One region of the Neobacillus sp. NRS-1170 genome, then DNA from elsewhere that is predicted to be linked to it. Evidence: riboswitches for the same ligand, from Rfam matches in the RefSeq annotation. Region 1 holds a riboswitch; the other holds the start of a gene.

Region 1 (6,729 bases):
GGGCAGTTTTTAATTATGGTTAATGTGATTTTTGCCAATCTGTTGATTGGAGCGGAAGGCGCGAAGACTCCTGCGGGAGTACGGGGCAGGGGAGACCCCGCAGGCGCTTAAGCGCCGAGGAGGCTCCCCGAACCGCCCGCGGAAAGCGAAGCGCATGGAGCGCAAATCAACAGCCAAGTTTAACAGAACCTTTCATTAAAAAATAGGTAAAGTTACAATCACCGCTAACAGAAAAATAATCATGATATAATTCACGGAATAGAGAAAAACAAGACGAGCCCATTGCTGATCATTTTTTGTATAAAATCCTTTCATGCTCAAAGCTATCCAGCCAACGTTAAGCAGTGAAGCAACGACAACAAACGTCAACCCAATCGGCACTAAGAAAAATGGCAAAGGAAGTAATCAGGCAGCATAGACAAAAATTTGCCTCTTCGTAATCGCAAACCCGCGCACCACCGGAAGCATCGCGACCCCTGCGGCTTTATATTCGTAATATTTCCTCATGGCAATCGCATACGTATGCGGCATCTGCCAAATAAACAAAATCAAAAACAACATCATCGGGACAACATGAAAACCAGACTCTATCGCTGTCCAGCCAATTAAAGGAGAAACCGCACCCGAGACACTTCCGATAATCGTATTAAAGGTATATCTCCGTTTCGACCACATCGTATACAAAAATACATACGTGAACCAACCGACAAAAGCATAAATAGCTGCTTCAATCGTGGTAAAAAGCAACAACGTGAAACCCAAAATCGTAAAAGAAATTCCCATGGTTAAGACAACTTTTAAGGAAATATTCCCAGTTACCGTTGGCCGATGTTTCGTCCTGTCCATGACGGAATCGATATCAACATCGTACCAGTTATTAAGGACAAGGGCTCCGGCCATCACCAACGTACTTCCAATCATCGTTAGTAAAAAATCCCCCCAATAATTGGTTAAGGATGAATCCGTAAAATATAACGCTAACCAAAATCCGGAGAAAACAGGCAATACGTTGGCAATTAACACACTTGCTTTAAAAAGTGCTTTTAAATCTTTAATCAGACTGGTTGGTTTTCCAGCACACGATAATGATGTCCTCTGTATTTGATATGGCAATCCATCCCGGCTCATCGATTTCCCACCATCCTCCTAAATTTTTTGTAGTTTGATTCCATTAAACCATACATCCAAAAACTGATATATGATTTACATCACTCTGGTGTTGTTTTCCCCATATGAAAAGGCACCTAAATTTATAGGTGCCTTTCTAAGCTATATAACCCGAACGTTAACAATACCTTCAATCTGCTTAATTTTTTCTTCCAAGCTAGGAATGATATCGCCGTTTACTTTGTTATCAATATCGATGATGGTATAGGCATAATCCCCTCTGCTTCTGTTAACCATGTCAGCAATGTTCAATTGATAGCTTGAGATTGCTGAGGTAATCTGGCCAACCATATTAGGAACGTTATGATGGAAAGCTGCGACCCGGCGCTTTCCGGTATACGGCAGGGAAGCGTTTGGAAAGTTGACTGAGTTTTTGATGTTTCCTGTTTCAAGAAAGTCCTTCACCTGACGCGCCGCCATAATCGCACAGTTTTCCTCCGATTCTTGAGTAGAAGCACCCAGATGAGGAATAGGCACGGCATTTTTCATTTTTAGCACATTTTCATTCGGGAAATCGGTGATATACTTGCCAACCACGCCGCTTTCCAAGGCAGCTGCCATATCGGTTTCATTCACAAGCTCTCCGCGTGAGAAATTCAATATATGAACACCAGGCTTCAAAAGGCTAAAAGTAGCTTTATTAAACATTTCTCTTGTATCATCCGTTAACGGGACGTGAACCGTAATATAATCAGACTCAGCAAACAATTGCTCAATCGTCATCGCTCTTTGAACATTGCGGGACAAGTTCCATGCTGTATCAACAGAAATAAACGGGTCAAACCCAATCACATCCATATCTAAATCAAGCGCATCATTCGCAACAAGCGCTCCGATCGCACCCAGGCCAATGACCCCAAGCGTTTTTCCCTTAATTTCTTTTCCAACGAATTGCTTCTTACCTGCTTCGACAAGCTTTGGAATTTGCGCGCCCTCGCCTTCCAACGTCTTAGTCCAGGCAATTCCGGCAAAAAGGTTACGGGATGAAGCCATCAAAGAGGTCAGCACCATTTCTTTTACTGCGTTCGCATTCGCACCAGGGGTATTAAAGACAACGATTCCTTGGTCCGTACATTGAGTAACCGGAATATTATTGACACCCGCTCCTGCACGGGCAATGGCTTTGACCTTGTCACCGATTTCTAATGTATGCATGTTAAAGCTTCGAACCAAAATAGCATCTGGGTTTTCACAGTCATTGTCGATAGCAAATTGACCCTTTTGAAAAACCTTAAGCCCGCTTTCTGCAATATTATTAAGCGTTTTAATCGTTTTAACCTTTTCTAAAGTTGTTGTGTTCATCCTTATTCTCCCCTTTTCGCTTGTGGTGGTTTCCTAGAAAACAGAAAGAGGCAAGGGATAATATCCCTTACCTCTGCCCAGGCGAACGGCTGCGACACTATGTGCTCCCTCACGGTGATCCGTGTTTCGCCAGTTACACATAGCCTTTTTCATTTATTTTAATTTACCAAATTGTCACTCAACTTTCAACCCTAAAATTTTTTGTTCTTTTATCAATTGTTTCACTAAGGCCTTATTCCGCTTTTTAAAGAGTTCATTGTGGGAAGAAACCATCCCCGCTTTATGGGCGTCCGGCTGGATATAAAAGGAGAAAAATCCATGGGCTAGCAGGGAATCTTAGTTACCTACAGTGACCGGCAACCTCTTATTGGAACCGCAGCGGGCACTCTGCCCCCACTTACCACGTTATGTTATTTCTACCTTTTGCTGCTTTTCGACAACCGATTTACGCTTCGAGCCCAGCAAATTAACAACAATGACACCAGCAATCGCAATCGCACCGCCATTAATCGAAAGCAGAGTTGGCCATTCATTCAACCAGATTCCCGCAACCAATATAGCAACTACCGGTTCAATATATAACATGCTCGTAACGGCACCAGCCTTTCCTGCCCCAAGCGCAATTGCCCATGTGACGTAACCAATAGCTGTCGGAAAAATCCCAATATAAAGCGCAGATAGATTGGCCTCCATTGTCGCATGTTTGATATCGTCAAACAGACCCGGGAAAAAAATAAAAAATGGCAGCGTTCCTGCCCATGTAAAATAAGCTGTTAATTCCATCGAGGTATACCGTTTCAATAGTGGTTTTTGATAAGCAAACAACACCGACGTTGCTACAGCGGCCATAAGCACTAAATAGGAGCCCTTCGATATTTGAAGTGACGAACCTGCTGTTGCCATTGTAATCAGTCCGATCCCAATAAAGCCTAGAGCTAATCCAATCCAGCCAAACAAACCCATGCGCTCTTTTAAAATAAATACCGAAATAAGAGCGGTAAAAATGGGTGCAGACGACACCAACATACCTGCCGTCGCTGCTGATACGGTTTGTTCCCCGAACGTAACCCCAATATGATAAATGCTGATGCCGACCCAGCCAAGAACTAATAAGCGCAGCAAATCCTCTTTTTTCGGCAGCCTGAATTTTGTCCCCGGCCATAAAGCATAAATAGCGAAAAGGGCCGATGCAATAAGATAGCGGCTGAGGATTAAATGGCCGGATGAATAGCCCCCTTGCAATCCTACCCGAATCGCTGCAAACGTCGAGCCCCAAATGATGACAGTGATGGATGCCATGGTAAATGCTTTGGTGTTCAATTCTTCTCACCTCAATCAAGTATATACAACCTCAAGATTATCACGCGAGAAGAATAGTTACAATAGTTTGAATTGTCGGGATTTCAAGTTCATTTACCTTGGACGATCGTTTTTTTGTCTTTCGGGCAATGAAACGGCTTTTCATTTACCTCGGCTGCTCGCTTTTTGGCTTTTCGGGCAATGAAATGGTCCTTCTCATATGTTTCTATTTAGTTAGTCCAAAAATGTACTACTTTACTATTTCCATATTTTTAACCTATCACTTATGCAATAATTTTGCTAAACTAAATAGCAATTGCAATAAACTTTGTAAGTTTTTAGGAGGTTTTTTCATGAGATCTCAAAAAAGGAAAAGCAAAAAATGGATGAAAGTGACCAGTGCCATCCTTGCCATTATGTTACTAGGCGGAGGAGCATACGGGTACACTGTATATAAATCTTTAAATAACGCGGTTGAAACGATGCATCAGCCGATTGAACGAACACAATCTAAAAAACGGGAAAAGCCAGTCGAAGTGAAGGCCAAGGATCCATTTTCAGTTTTAATGCTTGGTGTGGACGAGCGCGAAGGGGACAAAGGCCGCTCCGATACGATGATTGTGTTAACCGTCAACCCTAATAACAATTCCGTGAAAATGCTTAGCATTCCGCGTGATACAAGGACCGAGATTGTCGGCAAGGGGAAAGAAGACAAGATTAACCACGCCTACGCTTTTGGAGGAGTTCCTATGGCGATGGATACCGTTGAAAACTTTCTTGATATTCCAATTGACTATTACATTCAAGTCAATATGGAGGGCTTCACGGAAATGGTCGATGCCGTTGGCGGCGTAACGGTCCAAAATGACCTTGATTTTACACAAGATGGCATTCACTTTGCTAAAGGCGAATTAACGCTAAACGGCAAAGAATCTTTAAGCTATACAAGAATGCGACATGAAGACCCGAGAGGTGACTTTGGCCGTCAATCAAGACAGCGTCAGATCATCGAAGGAATCGTTAAAGAAGGTGCTAGCCTTTCAAGCTTAACCAAGTTTTCCGATATCTTTACCGTCCTTGGCAAAAATGTAAAAACGAACCTTACTTTTGACCAAATGGTTGCGATCCAACACGGCTATAAGCATGTAGGAACTTCGATTCAACAAATGGAATTAAAAGAGCAAGGAAAAATGATTAATCATATCTATTATGGATTGGTTTCAACAGAAGAAAAGCAGCGCGTTCGTAACGAATTGAGGACACAATTAGAATTATCAGGGAATAGCGAAAGCTGATTGGAGGAATCCAATCAGCTTTTTTATTTCCAAAAATTAAAATTAGATTAAAAAAATTAAAAAACGGTTAAAAAATTAATTTACTAGATTGATATTTTAATAGTAAAATACTCTAGAATCAGATAAATAGGGGGCACTACATTGAAAAAAACATTAAAAGCTGTAACATTAGTAGCTGGACTTACATTGCTTTCTTCACCAGTATCATCCTTCGCAGCAACAAGCGGAACCACTGCTGTTCAGTACCATAATCAGTGGGTAAAGAAAGGTTCTTACTGGACATACTACAATGCAAAAGGAGCTTTGCAAAAAGGCTGGCTTTCACTGAACAACAAGTGGTATTACTTTGATTCAAATGGCTACATGAAAACGGGCTGGGTTTCAGTCAGCGGCAAATGGTATTATTTTGATGCCAGCGGCGTTATGAAAACGGGCTGGGTTAAGGTTTCCACTCAATGGTATTTCTTTGATGCATCAGGTGCCATGAAGACTGGCTGGGTGAAGTCTGGTTCTGACTGGTATTATATGAATGCAAATGGAGCAATGAAAACAGGCTGGCTTCAATCAGGCGGCAAGTGGTACTACCTAAATCCTACTTCCGGTAAAATGGCGCTTGGCTGGAATAACATTAACGGAAAAACATATTTTTTCTACAACACTGGAATTATGGCAGCCAATACAACGATTGAAGGCAAACAAATTGGTGCTGACGGAGCTGTTGTACAAGCTAACCCAACATTAAATAAATTGAATGAAGTGGCTGCTCCATACGGCGTAACAGTTGAATATGACGCAGAAACTGAAGCGTACTATCTATACCATGGTGAAGAAAACATCGCGTTGGTTTTTGCTGATGGGTACGTAAATGGTGATTCTGCATATGGAGAGTTATTGAAAAAAGCTGCTCTTGCTTTAGGAGTACCGGCAACTGAAGAACAGTTAAATGATTACGTTTTACAAGCTCAAGCAAGTGAAACTAGTGAATTCTATAATGACTCTATCTACATTTATGCAGATGAAACAGAACTATGGATCTTATGGGGACCTGAATATTCAGCTGAGTAAGACCTCTTCAAAAAAAATGACCTATTCAACTTCTGAATAGGTCATTTTTTAAACCATTTATTTTTTACGAGCCGCTACCACAAGCGCGCCCAATGATAATACCACTGAAACAATCGATAAAATCAACGGAAGTGAATTAGAATCTGAGTCTTCCTTATCGTCTGCTGCTTTAACCTCTTCTTTTTTCGGCTCTTCCGTTTTTACATCATGATGATCGGCCTCTGCCGCACCCGCCACGATATCCGTAATCGAATGAGGGGAATCCGATCCTTCGTCACCTGTCCATTCTACAACACTGCCATCTTTATAATATTGAAAAGCATCCCAAGCAGCCTTACCGGCATTGTCAGGGTTTTTCCCTACAAATGTGAAGGATTGGAATTGGCCTGGCAAAATCCCTTCTCCTGTTGCTTCAAACGTGAATGACTTTACAATGCCCTTTTCATCTTTTTCATCGGAATACTTCCAGCCAGGAACCGGCTGGTACGACTTAATTTCAATTCCGGCTGGCGCCTTAATGGTAACCTTTGTCGTGGCAACTTCCTTTTCAACCGGAACCTTCACCGTATACGTTTCCCAGGCACCTGTTGTTGATGTTTTT
Region 2 (6,729 bases), on a different contig from region 1:
ATAACAAATTATAACAAGCAATAATTGAACAATATTTCTTTAATATACATAAATATCCAAAGTTTGGTAATAAATAAGATAAGGGAGCCATCTCATGTTTTTTGGATTGAAGAAAAAACTTGCTACAATCTTTTTTATGGCTGTTGGAGCTGGAATACTCACCACTCTTTATACTTCAATACTCTTCCTTTATGTTTATAAAATCAACAAAAAAAACGCTAGGTACAAAAATACTAGCGTTTACTATCCGTACAATTTTATTGAGAAATGATATTCATTTTTTTTCTCCACTATCCTGCCTCGTTAGTCAAACAAAAAAAATAACCGCCGCTGCGATCATTTCTTTTATTCTTGAATTCTTTCCCTATTCATTATTTATTTTGGTTTCTAAGTGATTCCCGGTCAATGGATTGGGGAGGTTTTTCAAACCATCCATGTTCAATTAAGATTCTTGCCCCTTCCTCTGCATAAGCCCCGATCCTAAGGATGTACCCTTCATAATTGACCGTTAAATCTTTTCGCAGTGAGGCGGCAATGGCAAGTCCAAAATCCCCAAGACCAATAGCACTTTGGGCATTCGTATGGAATAACATTAATTTATCTGAAAATGGTGCCTCTGTGCTGCTTGTAACAGTGGAATCCCATGTGGAGGGATAAGAATTATCATCTTCTTTTAGTTTTATCATAAAATCTTCAACCATTTTCTTTCCTAATTCATATCCATCTTTAAAGTAATCACTAATTTTTTTGGATTGAGCGACTTGACTAAATCCTAATAGGATTGTTTTCGCCACATTTGCGACCTCGATATTAACCCCTAAATGGGCTATTTCCATTGCAAGGAGCGGCCGTCGATGACCTACTAATCCACCAAGGAATTTTTTATCTGTAACAAACTCCACTTTATCAGGATAACTTATATACGGAGATCGGATAAAGAGCCCTTTTTCCTGCATCAGTTCTGTATTACGGTCATACAACGTTTCTGTTTGGTTTGAAAACTGTTTGAACAAGTTACGAATGTCTTTACGAGCAGAGACGGACTTGGCCAAGCTATATGAATTCAATCCCGTTCTCCCCATATGATGCAAGTAACGCATGTAAGTAACATCCGAAAAAAGTTTCTTAGCTTGCAAGTTAACATCTTGTTCCCCAAATCCAATTGGGAGTGGAATATCTTCTTTTGTAAATAGATCCGATATTTGAGCCACATGGTCATAAGAATAGCTAAGAGCAAGTTTAAGAATGGGTTTAATGTCCTGATCTTCGCATGTTTGTAAAAAATGTTTTAGAACACAAATAGACATGGTGTCACCAATATAGGTACTCCACAACATCGAAAGTTCAGAAGATGTTATTTTGGGTAAGTGTTCAACCATTAATATTCAATCCCATCACATATTTTCTTTTATTATTCCTGTAAATATGGCAGATAATGCAAAAAAAGAAAGGGAGTTGTTCATACTCTCCTCTCGCTTAAAATTTAACTATCCTCTACATTACATGAATAAGAAAAATGCTTTACTCCTGTTGAAGTAAAGCACCCGATCGTTTTAGTTAATAGCAGTTAGGAACCAGGCGGAGTGTAAAATGGCGGTACTTTAATCCATCCGCGTTTACGCATTAAATGTTTTAATCTAGTAGCGAAGGCAAATTTTTCTGTTTGAAACTGAATAAATAATAAACCAACATCTGTACGAATCGATTCAGAGGCAGCACCAGCTGCACGCATAATTAAACTTAAGATTTTTAATGATAATTCGTTTGCTATCACATCATCCGTTAATTTAACTCCTGGGGGGATACTATTAGAGTCTGATTTTGGCATATCTTCAGGGGCAGAAGGCAGCGGAATTCCTTCCTTAATCATGAAATCATGGAGTTGTTTTCTTTGACTGGTTCCTAATTTCATATCTTCTTCAAGTATTGCTTTTAGTTCTTCATCTGTTGTGGTATTTATACCTGCTTGAACAGTTGTTTTAGCCAATTCAAGTCCTGCTAAGTAAATCCAGCATGACATCACTTCTCCCACATGAAGTGGTTGGTCTTCGTCTTGAACTGTAAGTGATTTCATTGCATCAATGACAGTTTCCAAAATATTTACCATGCGAAACCCTCCAGAACTGGTACTATAATACATATTGTTTGTACGGAAAAATTTTTTTATTCAGAGGGGTGCCACCAGCATTTCAGAAATTTTGTACACTTAGTAAATTTTAGCCTAAATTAATTCGCATAACATCGATACATTAACCAAAAAAACTGACTCAAAAACTTTGAGACAGCTTCCCATTTTATCTTAAGTTAATTTTTAAATCGCCCACTTGAAGGCCGCAGTTTTGGCGGTCTTTGACTGGGGCAAAGTAGAGGACGTATTGGTCACGCGGTCCGTATGCTTCCGCCTTGCTGTGAAGAATACTGGCATATGGTACAAATCGCTGCCTTTCGCTTTGACTGTGCGAATGACACCGATGACATCCTGGACATCTCCATTCAGGCCTTTAAGCAGCTTATTCGAAAAATAAAATTGACCAAACTTGTTAAAAAGCCGATTGCTTACTTTTATGGAATCGTGAACAACAAATTCATGAAATACTATTCAGAAAAGATCGCTGCAACCGGCACGAAAAGGCATATATCCTATGGATTTATTGATGGCATAGACCCAGACTGGGATTGGCTGGAGACCACAGGGACGGTTCCCATGGCAGGTTGAGTCCAGGAGAACCGTCCCCAAGGAGCTTCCCTATTGATTGGCTTTTACCAATAGATATCATCCAATGTAGGAATTGGCCGGCTTTCTATTTCTTTTACTACCTGAGTGATATCTTCTGACCCGTTCACAATCACTTTTTTAATGACCGTTTTACGAAATCCGCTTTCCCATTTTTTGTCTTGTATAAATTGATAGGCTACCTTTGGAATTTCGCTTTTATTCCGTGCATAAAAATATCCACTAGAAGAAACACCTGAACCATCGATCGTTAAGTTAACATCCAGAAGGAACTCCATAATATCACCCCTTGCTCTATTATAGAACGCATGTTCGTTTTAACACAACAGGTACGGTTCTCATGGTTTCTGATGAGGTTAGTTAAAACCAGAAGAACCGTCCCCATGTCACGTGTCGAAAACCTACACTCTTCGTCTATTTTTGTCTCCTTTTATCTTGTTTTATCGAATCTATTCCATATTAGGTAAAGAATGCTATAATTCATCTCAATAAAGATTACTTTACTAAAAGTTTACTGAAATTTACGAGGTGATATCTGCAATGAGACTGGAGCACTTTGAAGAGGCAATTAATGAGAAAAAGGCCGAAATGATTCATTTAGGAATGACAAAAGGACTTCAAAATGAAGAAACGATCTATTGCAGCCAAGAACTAGACAAACTACTGAACGATTATAATAGGTTATTATTGGACGCTAAACATACTAAATCAATAAATCATTACGTTGACCTTCCCTCTATTCTTATTAAACAACTACATAGAATTTTATCGATTCAATACAGATATTTTTTTATTAATTGAAAACACCAACTTCCACTTGGTCTTCTTGACATTTTTCTTTTATATGTTATCTTTTTGTTATAAATGAAGCAGTCACAGTAACTGACGACATCCGTGGAAAAGACCACAAGGAAGCTGTGATTGGAATTGTCGGGTCGTCTGGGCAGAGATAAGGGGATTATCCTTTTTAGAGATAAGGATATTGTCCTTATCTCTTTTTTATTATCATTCCTGGAGGCGAAAATATGGAGAAAATCATTTTGGATGGAAATGTTGTAGCTCAAAATATAAAGGATCAATTAAAAGGACGAATTGAATCATTAAAAAACAATGGAATCACACCATGCCTTGCCACGATTTTAGTTGGTAATAATCCTTCCTCAGAAACATACGTAAGAATGAAGGGGAATGCTTGTAAAAAATTAGGTATAAATTCTATTCGTGTACATTTACCTGAAGAAACAACGACAAACGAATTATTAGAAACAATTAGAGAATTAAACGAAGATCCAACTGTACATGGTATCCTTTTACAACATCCAGTTCCACCGCAGATTGATGAACGAATGGCTTTCGAAGCAATCGATATTCGCAAAGATGTAGATGGTGTTACAAGTGCTGGGTACGGTCAGACTGCATTGGGATTTGGAAATTATCCATCATGTACTCCAGCAGCCATTATGGAAATTATAAAATATTACAAGATTTCACTCGAAGGTAAACATGCCGTTGTTGTTGGTAGAAGCCCAATCCTAGGTAAGCCTGTTTCTGCGTTGCTTCTTAACGAAAATGCTACGGTTACAACTTGTCATTCTAAAACGGCTAATTTACCTGATATTTTAAAACTAGCAGATATTGTGGTTGCTGCCGTTGGTAAGCCCCAATTTATTCAAGGAAGTTGGATAAAGGAGGGCTCCGTTGTCCTAGATGCGGGATATAACAAAGGAAATATTGGAGATATAGATTATGAGAGTTGTTATCAGGCTGCAGGTGCCATAACACCTGTGCCCGGTGGTGTAGGCCCTGTTACCATTGCCATGTTGCTGAAACACACTGTTGATTCTGCTGAGAAATATATGTTTTAAAGACAAATAGGAAGCTATTCTTGTAAGACTACGGTTCTCATGGTTCAAAAAACCGTGAGAACCGTCCCCTTGGTATTCTTTGTTTTTTTACACAAAAAAAATTGCCCTCAAGACTGTTCGAAACAATCATTGAGGGCGTCCAGTAATATTTATAAAAGGGGGTCTTGAAAAAGCTTGTCCTAAGGATAGCTCATTATTCTTAATAAAGTCTTAACATACTGCAGTAGTGGAAAGTTTTCTTTATTAAATGATTCCCGTGTCCTCGTTAAATCTATGGCTTTGTTTCAATCAAGGAAATTAGCCATAATCTAGTCAATAAATTTTTTTGTAGAAAAAACGATAGGGATCTGTCAGATAAATCGACAATATTCCCCAGGGAATGATTAGATTCGTTCCAACCTACTTGATTCTACTATTTATCTTCTTTTCCTACACAAACGTTTGATTAAAGAATACTTAAAGCCTATCTCCTATGGGCTTCTTCCATGTAATACGGTGAAAAGGTTGTCGATTTCTCCATTAAAAAGAAGCCCATTTCCTACTATCACATTTCTTTGCTGAGGGTGTATCGCTGCCCGATATACGTTCCCTTCATTGTTCTACCCTATTCTTTATAGTTTGCATAATCCGAAATTCCATCTGCTACATTCGTAAGTAATTTCGTTAGGTAGACGGTGTCTGATAGATTTTTTTCTTCAGTTGGGTTAGTCATAAAGCCTATTTCCACAAGAGTACATGGAACCTTAGACCAGTTAAAGCCCGTCATATCTCCCCTATAAGAAATCCCATTTACTTTTACGGCTGCATTTTTACTGGTTTCATCTATAATAAATTGGGATGCTTTTAAACTATCCTCGAAAATAGCTTTCGTATATGGACTGCTTTTCGCCGGCGTGAGAACCGAAAAACCTCTGACATTTCTATCTGTGGATCCATCAGCATGGACACGAATAAATAAATCTGCGTGATTTTCATTGGCAATTTCCGCTCTATCCCGATTACTTAAATTAACATTGTGACTTGTCCTTGTATAAATTACCTTTCCCCCCCTAGATTCCAGCAACTCACCTAAAATGAGGGATGCCTCCAAAGTTAATTTGTATTCCGGCTTTCCTGTTGTGACCCCTGAAGTTCCGCCCGTAACCTTAATTTTTGTTTCCGTTCCTCCTGGACCGATAGGCTCCTTCTCCAAGTTAGCCCGCTCCTGATGACCCGGATCAATTACTACTAAAAATCCGCTTGGCACCGCCTTCTCCTCCTCAGCAGCGGCTGTTCCCTTGGGGTCAGACACAACTTTAGATTTCTCGAGTTCTACCTCACCAATTTTTGGGGAAGGGTTCTTTTCTTTGTCCAATGATACAGCAGAAACCTTCTTTTCCTCCCCTTTTTTACCTGTTTTTGTACCTTCCTTTTGCTGCCCTACAATTTCCTTATTTCCATTTTCCTTAGCTCCAGCATGATAAAAATATAGGTATAAAGGGATTAGAGCAAACAGAATAAATACTGCGACTCCCATTTTAGCTGTTTTAGATTTCACTTAACGTACCTCTCTTGACCATTATTCATAATTAAACTCTCTGCCAAACAATTGACAGAGAGCCTTTCATACAATCTACAACATATTCAATTATAAACCCAATCCAACAATAAATCCTATTATACTTCCCATAAAAGACCAACAATATATTGCTATTTTGGAATGGGAATTTCTAACGTATCCACTTTTGAACCATCTTTCGCTGAAAATACAAATAATTCCAATTCAATATCATTCGTAGTTACTAACTTTTTTGCAAAGGTAATTTCAAATTCTCCCCAGGCTGGTGCACCATCTGTTTGGTATTTATTTTCGAGCAGCACTTTTTCCCCATCATAAAGAGCATAATGAAACACGCCTTCAAATACTTGAGCCTTCCCTGTTACAATGATTTTATCTCCTGATTCAGCTACGACCACATCTTTAAACGCTTTGTTTGCATAAACTTTGTCCTCTGGTGCATGTGATTTCGGGTCATTATGATTTGGTTTTTCATCCTGATGTTGATTACACGCAGCTAACCCAATAATGGATGTTAATATAGCAAACAGATACGCGATTTTTTTCACTATTTGCCCCCCTTGATTAAATTT

The links. Region 1 has a riboswitch for ZMP and ZTP ahead of ACIFOT_RS19070 (phosphoglycerate dehydrogenase). Riboswitches for the same ligand answer to the same signal wherever they lie in the genome.
Region 2: another riboswitch for ZMP and ZTP. It lies ahead of ACIFOT_RS20700 (bifunctional 5,10-methylenetetrahydrofolate dehydrogenase/5,10-methenyltetrahydrofolate cyclohydrolase); the one in region 1 lies ahead of ACIFOT_RS19070 (phosphoglycerate dehydrogenase).

Annotation. Positions count from the first base shown of each region.
Region 1 covers NZ_JBITPF010000041.1:48,420-55,148, reverse strand. Annotated here, with positions in the region: gene cyoE (heme o synthase) at 406-1,128, opposite strand; gene ACIFOT_RS19070 (phosphoglycerate dehydrogenase) at 1,270-2,469, opposite strand; ZMP/ZTP riboswitch at 2,538-2,616, opposite strand; gene ACIFOT_RS19065 (DMT family transporter) at 2,875-3,789, opposite strand; gene ACIFOT_RS19060 (LytR family transcriptional regulator) at 4,122-5,063, shown strand; gene ACIFOT_RS19055 (hypothetical protein) at 5,205-6,128, shown strand; gene ACIFOT_RS19050 (YcnI family protein) at 6,186-6,729, opposite strand, start outside.
Region 2 covers NZ_JBITPF010000049.1:12,421-19,149, forward strand. Annotated here, with positions in the region: gene ACIFOT_RS20675 (DUF3231 family protein) at 372-1,379, opposite strand; gene ACIFOT_RS20680 (DUF3231 family protein) at 1,568-2,107, opposite strand; gene ACIFOT_RS20685 (hypothetical protein) at 2,426-2,716, shown strand; gene ACIFOT_RS20690 (hypothetical protein) at 2,761-3,012, opposite strand; gene ACIFOT_RS20695 (Spo0E family sporulation regulatory protein-aspartic acid phosphatase) at 3,275-3,535, shown strand; ZMP/ZTP riboswitch at 3,603-3,686, shown strand; gene ACIFOT_RS20700 (bifunctional 5,10-methylenetetrahydrofolate dehydrogenase/5,10-methenyltetrahydrofolate cyclohydrolase) at 3,760-4,599, shown strand; gene ACIFOT_RS20705 (N-acetylmuramoyl-L-alanine amidase family protein) at 5,204-6,136, opposite strand; gene ACIFOT_RS20710 (Gmad2 immunoglobulin-like domain-containing protein) at 6,289-6,705, opposite strand.